DNA from 4 places in the Dactylosporangium maewongense genome. Region 1 is predicted to be linked to each of the others. Evidence: riboswitches for the same ligand, from Rfam matches in the RefSeq annotation. Region 1 holds a riboswitch; each other region holds the start of a gene.

Evidence for each region. A riboswitch is a leader RNA that binds a small molecule or an ion and turns the genes downstream of it on or off. The one in region 1 is predicted to bind cobalamin.
Region 2: another riboswitch for cobalamin. It lies ahead of metE (5-methyltetrahydropteroyltriglutamate--homocysteine S-methyltransferase); the one in region 1 lies ahead of ABD332_RS15090 (VWA domain-containing protein).
Region 3: another riboswitch for cobalamin. It lies ahead of bluB (5,6-dimethylbenzimidazole synthase); the one in region 1 lies ahead of ABD332_RS15090 (VWA domain-containing protein).
Region 4: another riboswitch for cobalamin. It lies ahead of ABD332_RS29890 (ribonucleoside-diphosphate reductase subunit alpha); the one in region 1 lies ahead of ABD332_RS15090 (VWA domain-containing protein).

Annotation. Positions count from the first base shown of each region.
Region 1 is NZ_BAAAQD010000005.1:174,324-179,845, forward strand. Features, by position in the region: gene ABD332_RS15080 (cobyrinic acid a,c-diamide synthase CobB) at 1-1,014, opposite strand, end outside; gene cobO (cob(I)yrinic acid a,c-diamide adenosyltransferase) at 1,008-1,610, opposite strand; gene ABD332_RS15090 (VWA domain-containing protein) at 1,613-3,697, opposite strand; cobalamin riboswitch at 3,733-3,906, opposite strand; gene ABD332_RS15095 (hypothetical protein) at 3,977-4,828, shown strand; gene ABD332_RS15100 (hypothetical protein) at 4,905-5,522, shown strand, end outside.
Region 2 is NZ_BAAAQD010000012.1:278,744-284,265, forward strand. Features, by position in the region: gene ABD332_RS29540 (maleate cis-trans isomerase family protein) at 107-850, opposite strand; gene ABD332_RS29545 (TetR/AcrR family transcriptional regulator) at 847-1,404, opposite strand; gene ABD332_RS29550 (DUF4437 domain-containing protein) at 1,488-2,381, shown strand; cobalamin riboswitch at 2,418-2,639, shown strand; gene metE (5-methyltetrahydropteroyltriglutamate--homocysteine S-methyltransferase) at 2,770-5,007, shown strand; gene ABD332_RS29560 (helix-turn-helix domain-containing protein) at 5,172-5,390, shown strand; gene ABD332_RS29565 (Clp protease N-terminal domain-containing protein) at 5,502-5,522, shown strand, end outside.
Region 3 is NZ_BAAAQD010000009.1:22,167-27,688, forward strand. Features, by position in the region: gene ABD332_RS22790 (hypothetical protein) at 1-674, shown strand, start outside; gene ABD332_RS22795 (S8 family serine peptidase) at 744-2,675, opposite strand; gene ABD332_RS22800 (hypothetical protein) at 3,016-3,354, shown strand; gene ABD332_RS22805 (roadblock/LC7 domain-containing protein) at 3,351-3,857, shown strand; gene bluB (5,6-dimethylbenzimidazole synthase) at 3,907-4,527, opposite strand; cobalamin riboswitch at 4,566-4,768, opposite strand; gene ABD332_RS22815 (metallophosphoesterase) at 4,919-5,522, opposite strand, start outside.
Region 4 is NZ_BAAAQD010000012.1:353,083-358,604, reverse strand. Features, by position in the region: gene ABD332_RS29900 (thiamine pyrophosphate-dependent enzyme) at 1-24, opposite strand, end outside; gene ABD332_RS29895 (ribonucleotide-diphosphate reductase subunit beta) at 341-1,336, opposite strand; gene ABD332_RS29890 (ribonucleoside-diphosphate reductase subunit alpha) at 1,372-3,690, opposite strand; cobalamin riboswitch at 3,882-4,081, opposite strand; gene ABD332_RS29885 (beta-L-arabinofuranosidase domain-containing protein) at 4,356-5,522, shown strand, end outside.

The sequences.
Region 1 (5,522 bases):
CCACAGCAGCCCGGCGCACTCGGCCGCGATCGGGGCGCCGCGGGCGGCCAGCGCGGCGACCGCCTCGCGGAGCGGCGTGTTGTCGGACAGCTGCTGGGCGTACACCTCGGGGAAACCGCCACCGACGACGAGCCCGCGCGTGCCGGGCGGCAGCGCCTCGTCCCGCAACGGGTCCACGATGGACACCTCAGCGCCGGCGGCGGTGAGCAGCTCGACCGTCTCGGCGTAGCTGAAGGAGAACGCGGGCCCGCCGGCGACCGCGACCACGGGCCGCCCGGCGACGGGCTCACCCACCGACGGCGTCCACGGCGCAGCGGCGAACGAGGGCGCCGAGCGGGCGACGGCGAGGACCGCGTCCAGGTCCACGCCGGAGGCGACCACGGCGGCGAGGGCCCGCACGGACTCGAGAGCCTCGGCGTGGCGTTCGACGACGGGGACGAGGCCGAGGTGCCGGGACGGGGCGGCGACCGCGTCGTGGCGGCGCAGCACCCCGAGGACGGGCGTGCCGACCTCGGCGCACGCGTCGCGGAGGATCTGCTCGTGCCGGTCGGAGCCGACCCGGTTGAGCACCACCCCGGCGATGCGCACGCCGGACCCGAACGACCGGAACCCGTGCACGACCGCGGCGATCGACCGGGCCTGCGCGGTCGCGTCGACCACGAGGACGACGGGCGCGTCGAGCAGCTTCGCGACGTGCGCGGTGGAGCCGAGCTCGCCCGCGCCGGTGCGCCCGTCGAACAGGCCCATGACCCCCTCGACGACCGCGACGTCGGCGCCGGATGAGCCGTGCGCGAACAGCGGGCCGATCCGTTCCTCGCCGACGAGGACCGGGTCGAGGTTGCGGCCGGGGCGGCCGGCGGCGAGCGCGTGGTAGCCGGGGTCGATGTAGTCCGGGCCGACCTTGAACGGCGCCACGCGCAGGCCACGGGCCGCGAACGCGGCGAGGAGCCCGGTCGCCACGGTCGTCTTGCCGTGGCCGGAGGCCGGCGCCGCGACGACGATGCGTGCTACCACTCGATGCCCTGCTGGCCTTTACGCCCCGCGTCCATGGGGTGCTTGACCTTCGTCATGTCGGTGACGAGGTCGGCGATCGCGACGAGGTCGGGGTGCGCGTCGCGGCCGGTGATGACGACGTGCTGGTTGCCGGGCCGGTCCCGCAGGGTGGCGACGACGTCGGCGACGTCGACCCAGCCCCACTTCATCGGGTACGTGAACTCGTCGAGCACGTAGAACCGGTGCGCCTCCGCGGCCAGGTCGCGCTTGATCTGCTCCCAGCCTTCGGCGGCCTCGGCGGCGTGGTCGCGTTCGGTGCCGGGGCGCTGGATCCAGGACCAGCCCTCGCCCATCTTCTGCCACACGACGGGGCCGCCTTTGCCGGTCTCACCGAGGGCCTTGAGGGCGGTCTCCTCGCCGACGCGCCACTTGGGGCTCTTCACGAACTGGTAGACGGCGATCGGCCAGCCGGCGCTCCAGGCGCGCAGCGCCATCCCGAACGCGGCCGTCGACTTGCCCTTGCCCTGTCCGGTGTGGACGGCCAGGATGTGCTGCCGGCGGCGCTGGCGGGTGGTGAGCCCGTCGTCCGGCACGCTCTCGACCTTGCCCTGCGGCATGTTCAGCTCCCCGTGTGGATCGCGGCGGTGGACAGTGCCGACAGCGGCAGGCAGTCGGCGGACAGGGCCCGGGCGAGGCGGCCGGCGAGGCCGAGCCGCACGGGGCCGGACTCGCAGTCGACGACGACCGCGGGGATGCCGGCGAGCGCGGGCGCGACGGTCATCGGGTCGGGGCCGCTGGTCGCGCGGCCGTCGGTGACGACGACGAGCAGCGGGCGGCGGCGGGCGTCGCGGCGCTTCTCGCCGTGCAGCGTGCGGGCGGCCTGGCGCAGTCCCGCAGCGAGGGGGGTCCGGCCGCCGGTGCGCAGCTCGGCGAGGCGCAGCACGCCGACCTCGTGGCTGGCGGTCGGCTCGAGGACCGTGGTGGCCTCCGCGCCGCGGAAGGTGATCATGCCGACCTTGTCCCGGCGCTGGTACGCGTCGCGCAGCAGCGACAGCACGGCCGTCTTCACGACGGTCATCCGCTGCCGGGCCGCCATCGACCCGGACGCGTCGACGACGAACAGCACGAGGTTGGCCTCCCGGCCCACCTTGACCGCCTCGCGCAGGTCGCGGGCGTGGACGCGGCGGGACCCGCGCAGCGCGGCGGCGCGCACGGTGTCGGGCAGGTGCAGGCTGACGAGCTTGCCGCTGGGCTGCCGGGACCGCACGACGCGGCCGTGCCGGCCGTGCGCGGGTGAGCGCCGCCCAGCGTGGGAGCCCTGCTGCCGGTTGGCCCTCCCACCGATCTTCAGCAGGCGCGTCTTGTACGGGGCCTGCGCGAACGCGAGGTCCCCGGCCGGGCCCGTGGCGGGGCCGGTGTCCCCATCGACGTCCGACGTATTGACCATCGTTTGTTCGGGGGTCGGGCGGCCACCCGGATCGTCGACCGGACCCGACGAGCCGGAAATGTCGGACGAGCCGGTAGAAGCGCTCGGCGGAGGCGGGCCACCGCCGTCAGGGCCGCCGCTGTCCGGGCCGCCGCCATCGGGGCCGCCGCTGTCCGGGCCGCCGCCATCGGGGCCGCCGGTGTCAGGGCCGCCGTCCGGGCCGTCGGTGTCGGAGCCGCCGTCGTCGGAAGCGTCGTCGGGGCCGTTGAGCTCCTGGTCGAGGATCTCCTCCAGGCGCTCCTGGTCCGCGCCCGGCGGGTCCAGGGGATCGCGGCGGCGCCGGTGCGGCAGCGCGAGCCGGGCCGCGGCTCGCAGGTCGTCCTTCGTCACGACGGTCCGGCCGTGCCAGGCGGCGACGGCGACCGCTGTGCGGGCCACGACGATGTCGGCGCGCAGGCCGTCCACCCGGTACGCGATGCAGATCCGCGCGATCCGGTCCAGCTGCGCGTCCGGCAGCGTGACCCGGGGCAGGATCTGCCTGGCGGCGTCGATCCTGCCCGCCAGGGCCGCGTCCTGCTCGACGTAGCGGGCGGCGAACCCGGCCGGGTCGTTCTCGTACTGCAGCCGCCGCCGCACCACCTCGGCCCGCGGCTCGACCGTGGCGGGCGCGGCCACGCCGACGACCAGGCCGAACCGGTCGACGAGCTGCGGCCGCGGCTCGCCCTCCTCCGGGTTCATGGTGCCGACGAGCAGGAAGCGGGCGGCGTGCTTGACGGAGACCCCGTCGCGCTCGACGTGGGCGCGGCCCATCGCGGCGGCGTCGAGGAGCAGGTCGACGAGGTGGTCGGGCAGCAGGTTGACCTCGTCGACGTAGAGGACGCCCCGGTGCGCGGCGGCGAGCAGGCCGGGCTCATAGGCCTTCACGCCCTCGCCGAGGGCCCGCTGCAGGTCGAGGGTGCCGACGACCCGGTCCTCGGTGGCGCCGACGGGCAGCTCGACCAGCGCGGAGCGGCGCTGGGCGGCGGGCGTGCCGGCGGTGTGCGGGCCGTCGGGGCACGAAGGGTCGGCAGACAGAGGGTCGCAGGCGAAGCGGCAGCCGGCGACGACGTCGACCTCCGGCAGGAGCGCGGCGAGGCCACGCACGACGGTCGACTTGGCGGTGCCCTTCTCACCCCGGACGAGGACCCCACCGATCGCCGGTGACACGGCGGTGAGCAGCAGGGCCAGGCGCAGGTCGGGCAGGCCGACCACGGCCGAGAACGGATACGGCGACGTCACGGGCACATCCTCCTCGAGCGGGTCCGCGCCCGCTGGGTCATGGAGCACGAGCGGCTGGAGTCTCCTGACTCCCGGATCGCCGCCATCCCCCGACCTTCCGGCTTTCGGCCGTGGCCCTTGCGCTGGAGGGTGGCTCCCCGGTCACAGTGGCGGGACCGTCCCAGATTCGCACTGGGTTCCTCCCTTTGACCGCTCGGGGTTCATCGTGTCCCACGGCTCCCAGTGACGTCAACGTGACCCAAATCCTTCGGGCCGGGCACGACCGGCCGAACAGATGACATGTGGAGGAGCGTCGCGCACGCCGTCCTGTGCGTCGTGTTGACCATGGGTCTGCTCGTCGCGTCGGTACGGCCGCGCCTGCCGCCCCTGGCGCCGGAGACGAGCGTGGCGCCGCCGGGCACCCGGGCCATGTGGCTGTGGGAGCGGGAGCGGCCGGAGGCCGTCGTCGACTGGGCGAAGGCACGCTCGGTGACGACGATCTTCGCGTACTACGACCCGCGCGCCGACGTGACGGAGCTGACCCGGTTGCGTGCGCTGTGTGACGACGCCGGGATCGCCCTCGACGCGCTCGGCGGCGAACCGGCCTGGACGACCGACCACGCGACCGCGCTCGCCTGGGCGCGGGCCGCCGCGGCGTCCGGCCTGTTCCGGGGGCTGCACGTCGACGTCGAGCCCTACCTGCTGCCGGCCTGGGAGGAGCGGCAGGCGGCGCTCGTACCGCAGCTGCTGCGGCTGCTGGACGAGCTGGTGCTGATCGGCCCGCCGGTCGAGCTCGACGTGCCCTTCTGGCTGCCGACGGTCCAGGTCGGCGGGGAGAACCTGGCCGACGCCGTGCTCGCCCGGGTCGACGGCGTCACGGTGATGAGCTACCGCAACACCGCGACCGGCGGCAACTCGATGCTCGGCGTCGCCGACGACCTGCTGCGGCGGGCCGGGAAGGCGGCGAAACCGGCCCGGCTGGGCGCGGAGACGCAGGCGCTCGGTGACTGCGCGTACTGCACGTTCCACGGCGGCACGGACAGCGCCATGCGGGCCACGCTCAGCGACGTCGACCGGGCCGCGCAGCGCTATGCCGCGTTCGAGGGAATCGCGGTGCACCAGTACGACACCTGGATAGCGCTCACCGGCTAGCTCAACCGGCCGCCGGCCCGGCCGATCTGGAATTCGTCATCAGGCAGCCATCATCAACAGAGAAGGACCTCTACCGATGCGCCGTTCAGCCTCGATCGCCCTCGCCTGCGCCGCGGGCGCGGCCGCCATCGTTCCCGCCGCGGCGCCGGCCAGCGCCGCGACCCCGGACCTGGGCCTGGTGGTGCCGCTGCTCGCGCCGATGCTGCCGGGGCAGTCGGGCTGGGTGGGCACACTGTGGGGTGCGGCCGACGACGTCTGCGACGTGCGGGTCACCGCCTCCGGGGCGGGCCTCACCATCACGTACCCGTCGAACACGCAGAGCTACTCGTCGCTGTCGAAGGGTGACTCGCTCGCCGCCGGGCGCGTGGACTACATCGCGTTCAACATCAGCGTCGCCACGAACAAGCTCGTGTCGCTGAACCCGGTGACGCTGAACTACTCGTACACCGAGAAGGCCGACGGCGCGACCACCTGCACCGGCACGAAGCGCACCGGCTCGCAGGTCGCGACCCTGCCGGTCGTGTCGGTCACCGGGGACGCCGTCACCCAGAAGACCTCGACGGTGACGGTGCCGAAGAAGACCCCGGTCTGGTCGCAGCTGGTGTTCCAGGCGCGCAAGGGCGGCGTCGACGACCTGCGCATCACCGTCTCCGGCGGCCCGACCGGCCTGGTCGTCAGCTACCCGCAGGAGCGC
Region 2 (5,522 bases), on a different contig from region 1:
TTGTTCGGCCGGGATCCTGCCGTCCAGGGTGACCAGGTGCGAGTGCACGACGCATGCATTCCGTCGGCAGCGCCCCGCTGCGGCGGTGGACGTGAAGTCCTGCCGGTCAGTGGGAGCGGAGCAGGCGGCCCGCGCCGGGGAGCTGGTCGGGGAGGCCGTGGGAGCGCAGGGCGTGCCAGAGGGTGGCGGCGTTGATGGCGATGACCGGCTTGCCGAGCTCCTCCTCCAGGGTGTCGGCGAGGGCGACGAACGACAGGTTGGTGCCGACCTGCACGATCGCGTCGACATCCGGGGCGTCGAGCTCGGCGACGACGGCGCGGAGGCGTGCGGAGGGGACGCGGGCGATGTCCGTCGCGGTCGGGCAGCGCAGGCCCGTGATGGCGGCGACGTCGAACCCCGCCTCGGTGAAGAACCGGCCCACTTCGCGGTCGGCGATCGGCTGGTACGGCGAGAACACCGCGATCCGGTGGCAGCCGAGCTCCCGCAGGGCGGCGCGGCACGAGCTGGCGCCGGTGGTGACCGGGAGGCCGGTGCGGGCGCGCAGGCGGTCCTCGAACGCGGCGTTGCCCTCCACGCCACCCCAGAACGTCTCGGCGGACATACCCATGACCATGCGGTCGGGCTCGGCGGTGAGGACGTCGCGCACGGCGGTGTCGATGGAAGCGCGGATCTGGACCAGCAGCGCCTCGAAGCCGGCGTCGTCGCCCATCGCGGGGTTCGGGATGTGCATGGAGCCGGCGCGGAACGTCACCCCCGGCACCCGGGCGCTCCAGTAGTCGTGCTCGACGACGGTGTTGGTGCTGGGGACGATGACGCCGAAGACGGCGCGCGGCCCGACGGCGTTGGTCATGCGGTCAGCTCCTGACAGACGACGGAGACCATGCGGTGTGCCCGCGCGCGGGCGGCGGGGCGGTCCAGCAGCAGCGCGTCGAGCAGGAGCGGCGAGACGATCGCGGCGACGGCGTCCTCGCGGTCCTTCGCCGGGGCGCCCGCGGCGCGCAGCACGGTGTGGAACGGCGCCAGGAGGTCGGTGACGTACCGCTGGCGCAGCGGCACCGCCGCCGGGTCGGAGGCGGCGGCAACGACGAGGGCCTGCAGGAACGCGCCGACGGGCCGGTCGCGGAGCCGGTCGCACAGCTGGTCGACGGCGGCGTGCAGGTCCTGCGCCGGCTCGCCGGTCGGCGCGCCGATCGGCAGCGGCGCGACGTCGATCAGCGCGGCGAGCACCGCGCCGGGCGTGGGCCAGTGCCGGTAGATGGTCGACCGCGACACGCCGGTGACCTGATGCAGCCGCTGCGCGGTCAGCGCCGCCGCACCCTCGGCCAGCAGCAGCTCCAGGGCCGCGGTCAGCACGACGGTCTCGGTGTCGGAGGTGGGGCCGGCGGGTCGGCCAGGTCGGGTCACGAGCGTTGACGGTACACCTTGTACGCGAAACTATTAAGCGATACATTCCGCACCGGAAACTGCTGCCGAGCCTGGAGGCACCCATGCGCCCGCACGTGGAGATCGTCGACGAGCGTGACCTGATCTGGCACCTCGCCGAGTTCCAGCACGCCACCGGCACCGCCCAGCAGCGCAACCTCAGCTACGACGAGGAGGACGGGTCGGCCTCGCTGAAGGTCCGCTTCACCGGCGACTGGTCGCGGCCGGCCGGCGTACACGACGCGGACACCGAATGGTTCGTGCTGTCCGGCGAGGTCGTCATCGGCGACACCGTCCTCGGGCCGGAGGGCTACTGGACCGCGCCCGCCGGCGTGTGGACCCCGCCGGTCACGGCGACGGCCGGCACGGAGATCCTGCTGTTCCGCGAGTACGGCGACTGGCACTTCCACCCTGAAACCAAGGACCGTGAAACCGTGCGGCCCGACCAGAAGCTCGTCGTGCTCGACAGCGCCCGGATGCCGTGGATCGACGTCAAGGACGGCTCCCCGATGCGCTTCGACCTCGGCGGCACGCCGGTGCCGGGCCTGTTCATCAAGCTGCTGCACCGCGACGAGAAGACCGGCTTCTACACCCGGCTCATCAAGGCCAAGCCCGGCTGGCGGGAGGTGCCGCTCGCACACCACCCGTGCTCCGAGGAGGCGTACTGCCTCGACGGCGGCTTCGACTACAACTTCGGCAAGATGTGGCCCGGCACGTACTTCTGGCGCCCGCCGCTGATCCGCCACGGCGACTTCACCGCCGACGCCGAGGCCGGCTGCACGTGGATCGTGCGCTCCGACGCGGACCTCGTCGACTGGTACACCGACAACGCCCGCGTCCAGATGCACGGCGACGCCACCAACTGGGGCGAGGGCTTCCCGCACAGCGCCGCGCCGCGGTTCATCGAGCCGGTCCGCTCCCGCAGCATCGGCCGCTGGAGCGACCCCACGCACCAGTGACGCAGCCGACACCCGCTCCCGCGGCGGGGCGTATGTATGGTGATGAGTGCAGCTGGTTCGGCCGGTCCCCCGGGACCGGTCGTGGCAACAGGGAATCCGGTGCGAATCCGGGACTGCCCCGCAGCGGTGAGTGGGAACGACCGCCGTCATTGAGCACTGGGCCGCGAGGCCTGGGAAGCGACGGCCAGTAGGCGACCCTGGACGACATCCAGGGTCACGCCCGCGAGTCCGAAGACCTGCCAGCGCACCGCGCGCCGCCCGGCGTGCGGTGGTCGGAGGCCGCGCGGGACGGCCGACGCCATCGACCGGCCCACGCGGCGCGCCGCCGCGCGGCCGGTGGCGTCCCCCGTGCCAGTCCGGCCGTCGTGACTGTGCACCGAGGGGACACATGAGCACCACATTCGGGCTGAGCACCGTGCTCGGCTACCCGCGCATCGGCGGGAACCGCGAGCTGAAGCGGGCCGTCGAGGCCTACTGGGCCGGCACCATCGACGAGGACACCCTGGAGCGCACGGCGGCGACGCTGCGCGCCGACGTGTGGCAGACGCTGCGCAACGCCCGCCTCGCGGCGATCCCGTCGAACACGTTCTCCTACTACGACCACGTCCTCGACACCGCCGTCGCGGTCGGGGCGACACCCACGCGGTTCACCGCGCTCGGGCTGTCGAAGCTCGACACGTACTTCGCCATGGCCCGCGGCGTGGACGCCGAGCCGGCGCTCGAACTGACGAAGTGGTTCGGCACCAACTACCACTACCTGGTGCCCGAGATCGGACCCGACACCGTCTTCGCCGCCGACCCGGCCAAGGCGCTGCGGGAGCACGCCGAGGCCCGCGCCCTGGGCCTCGAGACCCGGCCGGTGCTGGTCGGACCGGCCACGTTCCTGCTGCTGGCCAAGGGCGACGACCCGTTCGCCCGGCTCGACGACCTGGTCGGCGTCTACGCCGAGATCCTCGCCGCCCTCGCGGATGCGGGTGTCTCGTGGGTACAGCTGGACGAGCCGGCCTACGCCACGGACCGCGGCCCGGACGAGATCGACGCGCTGCGCCGCGCCTACGCCCGGCTCGGCGCGCTCAGGGCACGGCCGAAGCTCTTCGTCGCCACGTACTTCGGCGAGATCGGCGACGCCCTGCCGGCCCTGCTGGACACGCCGGTCGAGGCGATCGGCCTCGATCTCGTCGCCGGCCCCGGCAACCTCGACCGGCTCGCGGCCGCCGGACCCCTGGGCGGCAGGACGATCGTCGCGGGGCTCGTCGACGGCCACAACGTCTGGCGCACCGACCTGCGCGCCGCGGTCGCCGCCGGGGCGGTCGTCGCCGGCCTGGCCGACCACGTGGCGGTGTCCACGTCCTGCTCGCTGCTGCACGTGCCGGTGGACCTGTCCGTCGAGACCCGCCTCGACCCGGGCCTGCACGAGCGGCTCGCGTTCGCGCGGCAGAAGGTCGACGAGGTCGTGCTCCTCGGCCGCGCGCTGCGCGACGGCACGGCCCACCTGCCCGCGCCGCTGCCCCCGCCCCCGGCGGCGTGGCGGCACGACGAGGTGCGCGCCCGGCTCGCCGCCCTCACCGCCGCCGACCGGCGGCGCGGCGACTCCACCGCCCGCGCCGCCCGCCAGCAGGAACTGCTCGGGCTGCCCGACCTGCCGACGACCACGATCGGCTCGTTTCCGCAGACCGCCGAGCTGCGCGGGGCCCGCGCCGCGCTGGCCGCCGGCACCCTCGACGACGAGGGCTACACCGCGCTGATGCGGGCCGAGGTCCGGCGGGTCGTCCGGCTGCAGGAGGACCTCGGCCTGGACGTGCTCGTGCACGGCGAGCCGGAGCGCAACGACATGGTGCAGTACTTCGCCGAGCAGCTGTCCGGGTTCGCCGCCACCGAGCACGGCTGGGTGCAGTCGTACGGCTCCCGCTGCGTCCGCCCGCCGATCCTGCACGGCGACGTGGCCCGCAGGGCGCCGATGACGGTCGGGTGGGCCACGTTCGCCCAGTCGCTGACCACCCGGCCCGTCAAGGGGATGCTCACCGGCCCGGTCACCGTCCTCGCATGGTCGTTCGTCCGCACCGACCAGCCGCTCGCCGCCACCGCCGACCAGGTCGCGCTCGCGCTGCGCGACGAGTGCCGGGACCTCGAGGCCGCCGGGATCCGGGTGATCCAGGTGGACGAGCCGGCGCTGCGCGAGACGCTGCCGCTGCGCCGGGCGGCGCAGGGGGCGTACCTGGACTGGGCGGTCGGCGCGTTCCGGCTCGCGACCAGCGGCGTCGCCGACGACACGCAGATCCACACCCACCTGTGCTACTCCGAGTTCGGCGACGTCATCACCGCGATCGACGCCCTCGACGCCGACGTCACCAGCATCGAGGCGTCCCGGTCGAAGATGGAGGTCCTCGGCGACCTCGCCGCCGCCGGGTACCGGCGCGGCGTCGGGCCCGGGGTGTGGGACATCCACTCGCCGCGGGTGCCGTCGCGCGAGGAGATGGCCGAGGCGCTGCGCCACGCGGTCGCGGCCGTCCCGGCCCGGCGGCTGTGGGTCAACCCCGACTGCGGCCTGAAGACCCGCGGCTACGCCGAGGTCGAGGCGTCCCTGCGGCATCTCGTCGCGGCCGCCGCCGAGGTCCGCGCCGGCTGATCTCTGGAGCCGTGGCACGTGCCGGCGCCTCACGTCGGGGTCGGCACGTGCCGTTGGCGTTTGCGGCCTGTGTACAGCGAAGCCCGGCGCGCTGCAGGCCTGTCGTCCCCGGTTTGCGTCAGCACATGTTGACGATTGCTCCGGCGTCAGCTTATGCTGACGGTATGACCGTGATCGACGAGCTCGGTCGCGCCGCGCACGACAGCGACCACGACGTCGCGCTGCGGGCCGTCGCCCGCCTGCGCCGCCTGACCGAGCAGCTGGAGGCCGAGCGGGTCGCCGCCGCCCGCCGGGACGGATGGTCGTGGCAGGACATCGCGCTGCGGCTCGGCGTCACCAAGCAGACCGTGCACCGCAAGCACCGCGGCACCGGCGACGACTGATGCGCCGCTGCCACCGTCGACCGCGAACGCCGGCCGCCATCACTGATCGCCACCACCGATCGCCATCGCCGGTCGCCATCACCGATCGCATCGTCGTCGCGAGGAGGACTGATGTTCCGCGGTAGCCATCCC
Region 3 (5,522 bases), on a different contig from region 1:
CGCTGATCGTGCAGCTCGGGCCGCGCCGCCCGCGGGGGCGCTGGCTGAGCCAGCCGCCGGGCACCATCGACGTCGACCGGCTGTTCAGCGACGGCACCAGCGTGGCGAAGATGGTCGGCGAGCTCGACCGGTGGATGTACCACGAGCTGACCAGGCTGAGCCTGCACGACCTGTACGTCGTCGGGCCCCATCGGCAGGAGCTGGGCCTGACCTGCCGGCAGGTGCTGCGGGCCAACATCGACCGGGTCTCCCGCACCGTCGCGGTCTTCCTCACCGACGACCCGGCCGCGAAGGTGACCATCAGCGCGATCCGCAACTGCCGCATCGGCCGGGTCCGGTCCGACGCCGGCGGGCTCGTCGCGGCGGAGATCATCTTCGACCGGATGCTGGCGCAGGGGGAGACGGTGGTGCTGGAGTACCAGTACCGCAGCGACTCGCTCTCCGCGACCGACAACTACTACCGGGGCTTCTCGACCCCGGTCACCGAGTACGTGCTGCAGGTGCAGTTCGACCACGACGCGGTGCCGGCGCGCTGCCGGCGGTTCGAACGCCGCGCGCTCAACGCGCCGGACCAGGGCGTGTGGGAGACGTGGATCGGCTCGACCCACGGCGCCCACGTCGTCGCGTCCGACGTACCCCCCGGCATCGTCGGCATGCGATGGGAGTGGGAGTGAGCCTCGTTGATCACTCCCACCCCCGGTCGGTGACCGGGCGCCCGATGTCGGCGGGCGCCCGGCCGGCTATCAGGAGGCGCTGATCGACACGTCGTCGAGGACGAAGCTGGTCTGCAGCGACCAGTCCTCGACGCCGTTGAACTTCAGCGTGACCGCCTGCCCCGCGAACGCGCTCGCGTCGATGACCTTCTCCACGTACCCGTTGGTCTTGTCCAGGTTCGTGTACGTGGCCACGGTGGTGCTGCCGAGGGTGACGGTCAGCTTGTCGTAGACCAGGTTCTCGGTCTCCGCGGTGGTGATGCGGATCCAGAAGCGCAGCTGCACGGTCGTGCAGCCGGACGGGACCGCCACGGGCTGCGAGACCGTGTCGGTCTGCACCTGCCCGCCGCCGTTGAGCCACGCGTTGCGGGTGCCGCTGCGCGCCGGGTACTGCGACCACGTGCCGATCACGTTCGCGGTCGCGGTCCACGGCGACGTGCCGCTCTCGAAGCCACCGTTGCCGACGGGCTGCGAGGGTGTGCAGCCGCCGCCACCGGTGGTGACCGTCCAGGTGAACTGGGCCGACGCGGTCTTGTTCGCCGCGTCCTTCAGGGTCACCGTGACGTTCGAGGTGCCCGCCGTCGTCGCGCTGCCGGTGATCCGACCGGTCGACGCGCCGATGGACAGCCCGGCCGGGAGGCCGGACGCGCTCCAGGTGTACGGCGTGGTGCCGCCGCTGCCCTGGACCTGAACGTCGACCTGCTGGCCGACGACGGAGCTCTTGTTGCCCGGGTTGGTCACGGCCGGGTCGGTCGGCGTGCCGCCGCCGATGAACGCCGTGTACAGCAGCACGTTGGGCGAGCCGCTCCCGGCGCTGGTGATCTTCCCGGTGGTGCCGTTGTTCACGAGCGCGTCGCGGACCTGCGCCGGCGTCGCGTTCGGGTTCGCGCCCAGGTACAGCGCGGCGGCGCCGGCCACGTGCGGCGACGCCATCGAGGTGCCCGTCATCGTCGCGCTGCCGGTGTTGCTGGAGTACGACGCCGACACGATGCTCGTCCCCGGCGCGAACAGGTCCAGGCACGAGCCGTAGTTGCTGGTGCTGTTGCGGGCGTCGGAGCCGTTGCTGTTGCCGACGGTGATCGCCGCGCCGACCCCCTGCGGGCTGTAGTAGCAGGCGTCGTCGCCGTTGTTGCCGGCCGCCTGCACGAACTGCACGCCCGAGCTGATCAGGCTCGACACGGCGCTGTCCATGGCCTGGCTGCTGCACCGGCTGCCGCAGCCGATCGAGTAGTTCGCGACCGCCGGCTTCTGGGCGTTGGTGCGCACCCAGTTGATCCCCGCGATCAGGTCGTCGTTGGTGCCGGAGCCCTGGCAGTTCAGGACGCGGACCGAGACGAGGTTCGCCTTCTTCGCGATGCCGTAGGTGGTGCCGACGGCGGTGCCCGCGACGTGGGTGCCGTGGCCGTGGCAGTCGGCGGGGTTGCTGTCCCCGTCGACGATGTCGGTGCCCTGCTTCACCCGGCCGCTGAACTCGGTGTGGCTCGCGTTGAGGCCGGTGTCCAGCACGTACACGGTGACGCCCTGCCCGGGGTTGGCCGGGTAGGTGAACGCCTGGTTCAGGGGCAGGCTCCGCTGGTCGATGCGGTCGTCGCCCCAGTTCGGCGGGTTGCTCTGGGTGTCGAGGACGGTGATGCGCTGGACCGCCTCGACCGACGCGACGGCCGGGTCTGCGGCCAGCCGCTGCGCCTGCTGCACGGACATGTTCGCCGAGAAGCCCCGCTGCACGCTGTCGAACACGTGCCGGGTCTGCCCGCCGAACCTGCCGGTGAGCCGCTGGGCCTGGGTGGCGATCGCGGTGGAGCCGTCCTTCAGCGTGACGATGTAGCGGCCTGCCACCGCGTCGGGACTGTCCGCGTACAGGATCGCGCCCTGCGCGACGGCCGCCGCCGGCGCGGCCGCCGCGAAGGCACCGGCCAGCCCCGCCACGAGCGCGACGCCGGCCGCCGTAATTCGGTGGAACACGGTGAGACCTCCTCCGAGGGATGCCAGCTCCGTGGCCGGGTCCGGTTGACGCCGACCCCGGAGGGCTGGAGCAGAAGGTAGGAGGACGCGACCGGCGAAGGTCACCCCGGTGAACAGACGGCGACGATCTGCGCCGTCAAAACTGTTTATGAGTTGCGTGCGCTCACCGGCAGTGACCGGTGGATCGGTTGAGAAGCCAGCCGGCTATGAGCCGTCTGGCTAAAAGCTGCGTCGAAGGGTGCAGCGAAAGATCGCTTCGTGCGAGGCTGGCCGCGGCACCCGCACCAGCTCAGGAGGCACGGATTTGAGCAACAACCTGGATGTCGCGCTGAAGAGCGCGATGAACATCGAGGGGGCGTTCGCGGTCGCGCTCGTCGACTACACCAGCGGCATGACGCTGGGCACCCTCGGCGGCGGCGCCGACTTCGACATCACGGTGGCCGCGGCCGGCAACACCGACGTCGTGCGGGCGAAGCTGCGCACCATCGAGATGCTCGGTCTCGGCGAGCCGATCGAGGACATCCTCATCACGCTCGACAGCCAGTACCACATCATCCGGCCGCTGCACTCCCGCAACGGCCACGGGCTGTTCCTGTACGTCGCGCTCGCGAAGGCGCGCGCCAACCTCGCGCTGGCCCGCCACCAGCTGCGCGCGATCGAGGAGGGCCTCGAACTGTGACGTCCGGCTTCTTCGGCGGCGCCCCCGACGAGGACGGCCTGCCGCGCAGAGAGGGCCTCGAGCCCGGGGGCGGCGTCGGTCAGCTGCAGTCGCCGCAGTTCGGCGCGCGGCCCGAGCCGCTCGACGCCGCCCTGTCCCCGGTGCGCGCCGCGATGGCGGACCTGCGCCTGCGCGTGCCGGGGGTCCGCGGCAGCGTGCTCGCCGGCGTCGACGGCCTGCTGGTCACCTATGACCTGGGCGCGTACGACGCCGGCGGAGGCACTGAGCCGCACGACGCGGCCGCGCTGGCGGCGACGACGTTCGGCCTGGGCCGGCAGGTGGCGCTGGTGCTGGGGCAGTCACCGTTCCGGGACGCGACCATGCGCAACGACGGCGGCTACTTCACCGTGTACGCCGTGGACGGCAGCACGCTGCTCGCGGTGCTCGGCAGCGATGGGCTCAACGTCGCCCGCCTGCACCTGGAGGCCCGCCCGACCTGCCAGCAGCTCGCCGCGCTGCTCTGAGCCCCGCCCCGGTCCCGCCCGGCGCCGTGCCCGCCCCGCGCGGCGCCGGCTACCAGCGGTCGTGATGCACGGCGTCGGCGAGCGGTGCCCGGCGGCGCCAGCCGTGCCGCTCCAGGTCGGGGACGGATTCCAGGTGGGTCACCGGGCCCAGGCACAGCCAGGCGACCGGGCGGATGCCGGCCGGGACGCCCAGCAGCTCACGGACGAACGGCTCGCGGTAGAACGACACCCAGCCGACGCCGAGCCCCTCCGCGGTCGCGGCCAGCCACAGGTTCTGGATGGCGAGGCAGACGGAGTAGAGGCCGGCGTCGGCGATCGCGTGCCGGCCGAGGACCGCCGGGCCGCCGCGGCCAGGGTCGTACGTGACGACCACGGACAGGGTCGACTCCAGCACCCCGTCGATCTTGATGCGGGCGAAGGCCGCGGCCCGGTCGGCGTCGAGCGTCGCGGCGAACGTGTCGCGTTCGGTGCGGACGTGGTCGTGGAAGGCGCCGCGCAGGGCGGGGTCGCGGACGAGGACGAAGTCCCACGGCTGGGACAGGCCGACGCTCGGCGCGGCGTGGGCGGCGCCCAGCACGCGGTCGAGGACGTCGGCGGGGATCGGCGCGCCATTGAACTGGCCGCGCACGTCGCGGCGGCGGTGCACGACGTCGTACAGGTCGGTGCTCATCAGGGCAGGCTCCCGCTGCTCGTGGCCGCCCGTCACGGACGGCCGGTGACCGCGAGGCCGGTCTTCGGACTCTCGGATCAACGCCTGCACCGTCCGCCTTCCCAGCCCTGAGGCCAGTGACCGCGCACCGCTGGTGCGCATGGACGGCAGCTCCCCGATCACCGCGGCGGGCCCGTGCCGGATTCACACCGGCTTCCCGATTCTCCCCGGTCGCCCGGGGCACCTCGCTTCAGTTCGTGCCGTCCGGCAGCATACGCGGCGGCCCGGCCGGGCCGCGGCATTCGCGGACCGCAGGGGCTCAGTCCGCGGCATTCGCGGACCGCAGGGGCTCAGTCCGCGGCATTCGCGGACCGCAGGGGCTCAGTCCGCGGCATTCGCGGACCGTCAGGGCTCAGGGCACGCAGAGCCGGTAGTGAGTGGTGAGCCGGCCGTCCTCGACGAGGTGGAACGCGAGCGCCGGCGGCGGCTCGGGCCGGTCCTCGGGCTCCCACGGCAGCACCATCGTCGACTCGACGCCCGGCGCGGCGAGCACGGGCACGCCCGCGAACGTGCCGACGGCGGCGCTGTGGACGTGCCCGCACAGGACGGCGAGCACGTCCGGGTGGCGGCGGAGGACCTCGGCGAGCCGGCCGGCGCCGAGCTGGCGGACCTGGTCCGCGGCGGGCTTGCCGACCGGTACCGGCGGATGATGGCAGCACACGAGCGCGGGCGTGCCCGTCGCCGCCGCGAGGGTGCCGTCGAGCCACCGGAGGGTGCCGTCGTCGAGCCAGCCCTCGGCGTGCCCGGGCACCGACGAGTCGCACAGCGCGAACAGCACCCCCGCCACGGTCTCGGCGCGGTCGGTCCGGAACGCGGCCGGGTCGTCGTGGTTGCCGGGCACCGCGAGGACGGGCACACCGAGCGTCCGGAGCCGGCCGAACGCGGCGTATTCGGCGTCGAGTCCGTGGTCGGCGACGTCGCCGGTGACGAGCACGGCGTCCACCGGTTCGCGGAGG
Region 4 (5,522 bases), on a different contig from region 1:
TACCTCGGAGGTGATGGTTTCCATGTGGCGTTGGTCCTTTCCGGTGTTGGGCAGGCCCGCGCCACCGCACGGCCGGACCGTCGCATGGCGTGACCCAGCCACCGGCAACCGGCGCGCGGTGCAGGTGTCACTCACCCCGGCCGGGCGTCACCTCGTCGAGCGGGTCACCGACGCCCGCCGGCGCCAACCGACGCCGGCGCCAACCGGGTCCTGATTGCCATGCCCGTCCACAGCCCGCCGAAACTCCTGCTCGCCCCGCTCGGCCAGGACACCGGACGGCGGGTGGGTGCCGTCCACCGGGCACGGGCCCGGTGGACGGCCACGACGCCGGCGCGGGTGCTCAGAAGTCGTCGTCGAAGGAGACGGTGCCGGTGACGCCGACCTGGTAGGCCGAGACCCGCCGTTCGAAGAAGTTCGACAGCTCCTGGACGTCCTGGAGCTCCATGAACGCGAACGGGTTGCGGCTGCCGTAGAGCGGCTCGACGCCCAGCAGCGCCAGCCTGCGGTCGGCGACGTGCTGCAGGTACTCGCGCATGTCGGCCAGGGACAGCCCGGAGATGCCCTGCTCGAGCAGGTCGGCGGCGAACTGGACCTCGCACTCGACGGCCTCGGCGACCATGGCCCGGATCTGCCCGGCCATCTCGTCGTCGAACAGGTCCGGCTCCTCGGACCGGACGGTGTCGACGACGTCGAACGCGAAGGCCATGTGCATCGACTCGTCGCGGAAGACCCAGTTGGTGCCCGAGGCGAGGCCGTGCAGCAGGCCGCGGGAGCGCAGGTGATACACGTAGGCGAAGGCGCCGTAGAAGAACAACCCTTCGATGCAGGCGGCGAAGCAGATCAGATTGAGCAGGAACGACCGCCGGTCGTCGCGGGTCCTCAGCTCGCGCAGCTCGAAGATCGAGTCGATCCAGCGGAAGCAGAACTCGGCCTTGCGGCGGATCGACGGGATGTTCTCCACGGCGGCGAAGGCGGCGGAGCGCTCGTGCTCGTCGGTGACGTACGTGTCGAGCAGGTTCAGGTAGAACTGGACGTGCACAGCCTCCTCGAACAGCTGCCGGGACAGGTAGAGCCTGGCCTCGGGGCTGTTGACGTGCTGGTACAGGTTGAGCACGAGGTTGTTGGCCACGATCGTGTCGCCGGTGGCGAAGAACGCGACGAGCCGGGACACCAGGTGCCGCTCCGCCGGGGTGAGCCCGGCGAGGTCGGGCAGGTCGGTGTGCAGGTCGATCTCCTCGACGGTCCAGGTGTTCTTGATGGCGTCCTTGAACCGGGCGAAGAAGTGCGGGTACCGCATCGGGCGCAGGGTCAGGTCCATGCCGGGGTCGAGCAGCATGGGCGCGGTGGCGGCGCGGGGAACGGGAATGACGGTCACTGGCAGGCCTCGCAGGCTTCGGGGTTCTCCAGGGAGCAGGCGACGGCGTCGGCGCCGTCGGCCGCGGTGATCGCCGGCAGGACCGGCACGGTCGCCTGCTGGATCCGGGTCGCCGGCCGGGACCGCAGGTAGTAGGTGGTCTTCAGGCCGCTCTTCCAGGCGTGCAGGTACATCGAGGAGAGCTTGCCGATCGTCGGTGCGGCCATGAACAGGTTCAGCGACTGGGACTGGTCGATGTACGGCGCGCGGGCCGCGGCGAGGTCGATGAGCGCCCGCTGGGGCAGCTCCCACGCGGTGCGGAACAGCGAACGCACGTCCTCGGGCAGGCCGTCGACCGCCTGCACCGACCCTTCGGCCCGCTTGATCTGCTCGCGGACCGCGGCCGTCCACAGCCCGCGGGCCTTGAGCTCCCGGACCAGGTAGGTGTTGACCTGCAGGAACTCGCCGGACATGGTCTCGCGTTTGAACAGGTTGGACACCTGCGGCTCGATGCACTCGTAGCAGCCGGCGATCGAGGCGATCGTCGCCGTCGGCGCGATCGCGACGAGCAGCGAGTTGCGCAGCCCGTGCGCCGCGGCCCGGGCCCGCAGCGCCGCCCACCGCCCGGGCTGTGCGGGGGTGGCGCCCCACAGGTCCGGGTGCAGCTCGCCGCGTGCCGCGCGGGTCTCGGCGAACGCCGGGTGCGGGCCGGACCGCTCCGCCAGCTCGGCGGACGTCTCGGCGGCGGTGAGGAGGATCTCCTCCTGGACCCGGGTGGACAGGTCCCGCGCCGGCTCGGAGTCGAACGGCAGCCGGAGCGTGAAGAACGCGTCCTGCAGGCCCATCAGGCCGAGGCCGACCGGCCGCCAGCGCGGGTTCGACGCGGCGGCCTGCGCCGCCGGGTAGTAGTTGATGTCGATGACCCGATCAAGGAACACGACGGCGGTGCGGACGGTCTCCCGCAGCCGCTGCCAGTCGACGCCGTCGGCGGTGACGTGCGCGCCGAGGTTGATCGAGCCCAGGTTGCACACGGCGGTCTCGTCGTCGCTGTTGACCTCGAGGATCTCGGTGCACAGGTTCGACAGGTGGATGGTGTTGCCGGGCGCCCCGGTCTGGTTCGACAGCGCGTTGGAGCGGTCCTTGAACGTCATCCACCCGTTGCCGGTCTGGGCGAGCGTGCGCATCATCCGGGCGTACAGGTCACGGGCCTTGACCGTCCTGACCGCCCGCTTCTCCGCGACGCGGTAGGCGTCGTCGAACGCCTCGCCGTGCAGGTCGGGCAGCTCCGGCGCGTCGGACGGGTCGATGAGCGACCAGTCGGCGTCGGCCTCGACCCGGCGCATGAACTCGTCCGGGATCCAGTTGGCCAGGTTCAGGTTGTGCGTGCGTCGGGACTCCTCGCCGGTGTTGTCCCGCAGCTCCAGGAACTCCTCGATGTCCGGGTGCCACGGCTCCAGGTACACGCACGCGGCACCCTTGCGCCGGCCGCCCTGGTTCACCGCCGCGACCCCGGCGTCGAGGGTCTTCAGGAACGGCACGATCCCGTTGGACCTGCCGTTGGTGCCGCGGATGAGCGCGCCCCGGCCGCGGACCCGCGTCCAGGAGATGCCGATGCCGCCGGAGAACTTCGACAGCTTCGCGACCTGGTGGTAGCGCTCGTAGATCGAGTCGAGCTCGTCGCGGGGCGAGTCGACCAGGAAGCAGGAGGACATCTGGGTGTGCCGGGTGCCGGAGTTGAACAGCGTCGGCGAGCTCGGCAGGTACGCCAGGGACGACATGAGCCGGTAGAAGCCGGTCGCCTCGGACGGCGTCCGCGACAGCCCGCAGGCCACCCGCAGCAGCCAGTACTGCGGCGTCTCCACGACGAGGCGGCTGGTCGGGTGGCGCAGCAGGTACCGGTCGGCGACCGTCCGCAGCCCGAAGTACTCGAACCGCAGGTCACCGTCCGGGTCGACGGCGTCGTCGAGCTCGCGGGCGTGGCGGGCCACGAACGCCGCCGTCTCGTCGCCGATCAGCCCCAGGTCGTGGGCGTGGCGGATCGACTGGCTGAAGCCGGCCACGCCCTGCCCGCGGACCTCCTTGCCGACGTACGCGGCGAGCAGCCGCGCCGCGAGCCTCGAATACTGCGGCTCCTCACCGATGAGCTCGGCGGCGGTCTGGATCGACAGCTTGTCCAGCTCCGCGGTGGTGGCGCCGTCGTACAGGCCGCTGATCGTCCTGGTCGCCACCCGCAGCGGGTCGACCTCGTCGAGGCCGCCGACCCACCGCTCGACCGCCTTGACGATCTTGCCGACGTCGACCGGCTCCAGGTCGCCGTCGCGGTTCCGGACCCGCATCGCAGGCCGGCGTGGCTGCGCCGTCGTGACCGTCACTGGCTCTCTCCTCGCGAGCTCGTTCCAGTGGATCCGAGGTCGCGGGGACGCCGAACGGCGCGCACGGCGGGTCGCCCGTCCGTGAACCGTTCATGGTGGCGTCGGCCGTCCCGCGCGGCCTCGAAGCCGCCACGCACGGGGCGTGCGTGGCGCGCTGGCAGGTCTTCGGACTCGCGGGCGTGACCACGGATGGTCGCCTACTGGCCGTCACTTCCCAGGCCGGATGGCCCAGTGTGCTCGACGGCGGTCGTTCCCACTCACCGCTGCGGGGCAGTCCCGGACTCGCACCGGGTTCCCTCTTGCCTCGACCCGGCCCCGCTGGGGGACCGGCTCGAACCAGCTGCGTCGAGCACCATATCTAGGGTCGCCGAAAAATGCACACACCACATGTCGGTGCGGCGTGTTGTGATCTTCACATTCCGCGGCCGGCTGTCCCGTGACAGCCGTGCCGACGTGTCGTGTGCCCGGCCCGTGCCCTTGAAGGTTGCCGATTCCTCTGGCAGTCTCGTCATGCCGCCGCGATGTTAGCGCTCACTTCACCCGCCAGTCATGAGGTGCGGACGCGTCGCACAAGCATGTTAACGCTCACACATCCAACGCCCGCCGTCACGGTCGAAAGGATCAACCCCATGCCTCACCCCAGCGTCAGCCGCCGCCGGCTGCTGCAGACCACCGGCGCCGTCGCCGCCGCCTCGGCGGCCGCGCCCCTGCTAGGCGCCCCGACCGCCGCGGGCGCCGCCCTCGCCCCGGCCCGCGCCGACATCGGCGTCTCGGCCTACGCGTTCGACCTCGGGCAGGTGCGGCTGAGCACCGGCCGCTTCCTGGACAACCAGAACCGGACCCTGGCCTACCTGCGCTTCGTCGACGTCAACCGGCTCGTCTACAACTTCCGTGCCAACCACCGGCTGTCCACCGCCGGCGCCGCCGCGACCGGCGGCTGGGACGCGCCGACCTTCCCGTTCCGCACCCACATGCAGGGCCACCTGCTGACCGCCTGGGCCCAGGCCTACGCGGTGCTCGGCGACACCACCTGCCGCGACAAGGCCAACGCCATGGTCGCCGCGATGGCCGCCTGCCAGGCCAACAACGCCGCCGCCGGCTTCAGCACCGGCTACCTGTCCGGCTTCCCGGAGTCCGACTTCACCGCCCTGGAGGCCGGCACCCTCAGCAACGGCAACGTTCCCTGGTACTGCATCCACAAGACCCTCGCCGGGCTGCTGGACGTGTGGCGGTACATCGGCAGCACCCAGGCGCGTGACGTGCTCCTCGCCCTCGCGGGCTGGGCCGACTGGCGCACCGGCCGGCTCAGCGCGAGCCAGATGCAGACCACGCTGGGCGTCGAGTTCGGCGGCATGAACGCGGTCCTCACCGACCTGTACCAGCAGACCGGCGACGCGCGCTGGCTCACCGCGGCCCAGCGCTTCGACCACGCGGCCGTGTTCAACCCGCTCGCGTCCAACACCGACCAGCTCAACGGGCTGCACGCCAACACCCAGGTGCCGAAGTGGATCGGCGCCGCCCGCGAGTACAAGGCGACCGGCACCACCCGGTACCGCGACATCGCCGTCAACGCCTGGAACATCACCGTCAACGCCCACACGTACGTCATCGGCGGCAACAGCCAGGCGGAGCACTTCCGCGCCCCCAACGCCATCGCCTCCTACCTGGCCAACGACACGTGCGAGCAGTGCAACACGTACAACATGCTGAAACTCACCAGAGAGCTCTGGCTGCTCGACCCGAACAACGCCGCCTACTTCGACTTCTACGAGCGGGCGCTGCTCAACCATCTCATC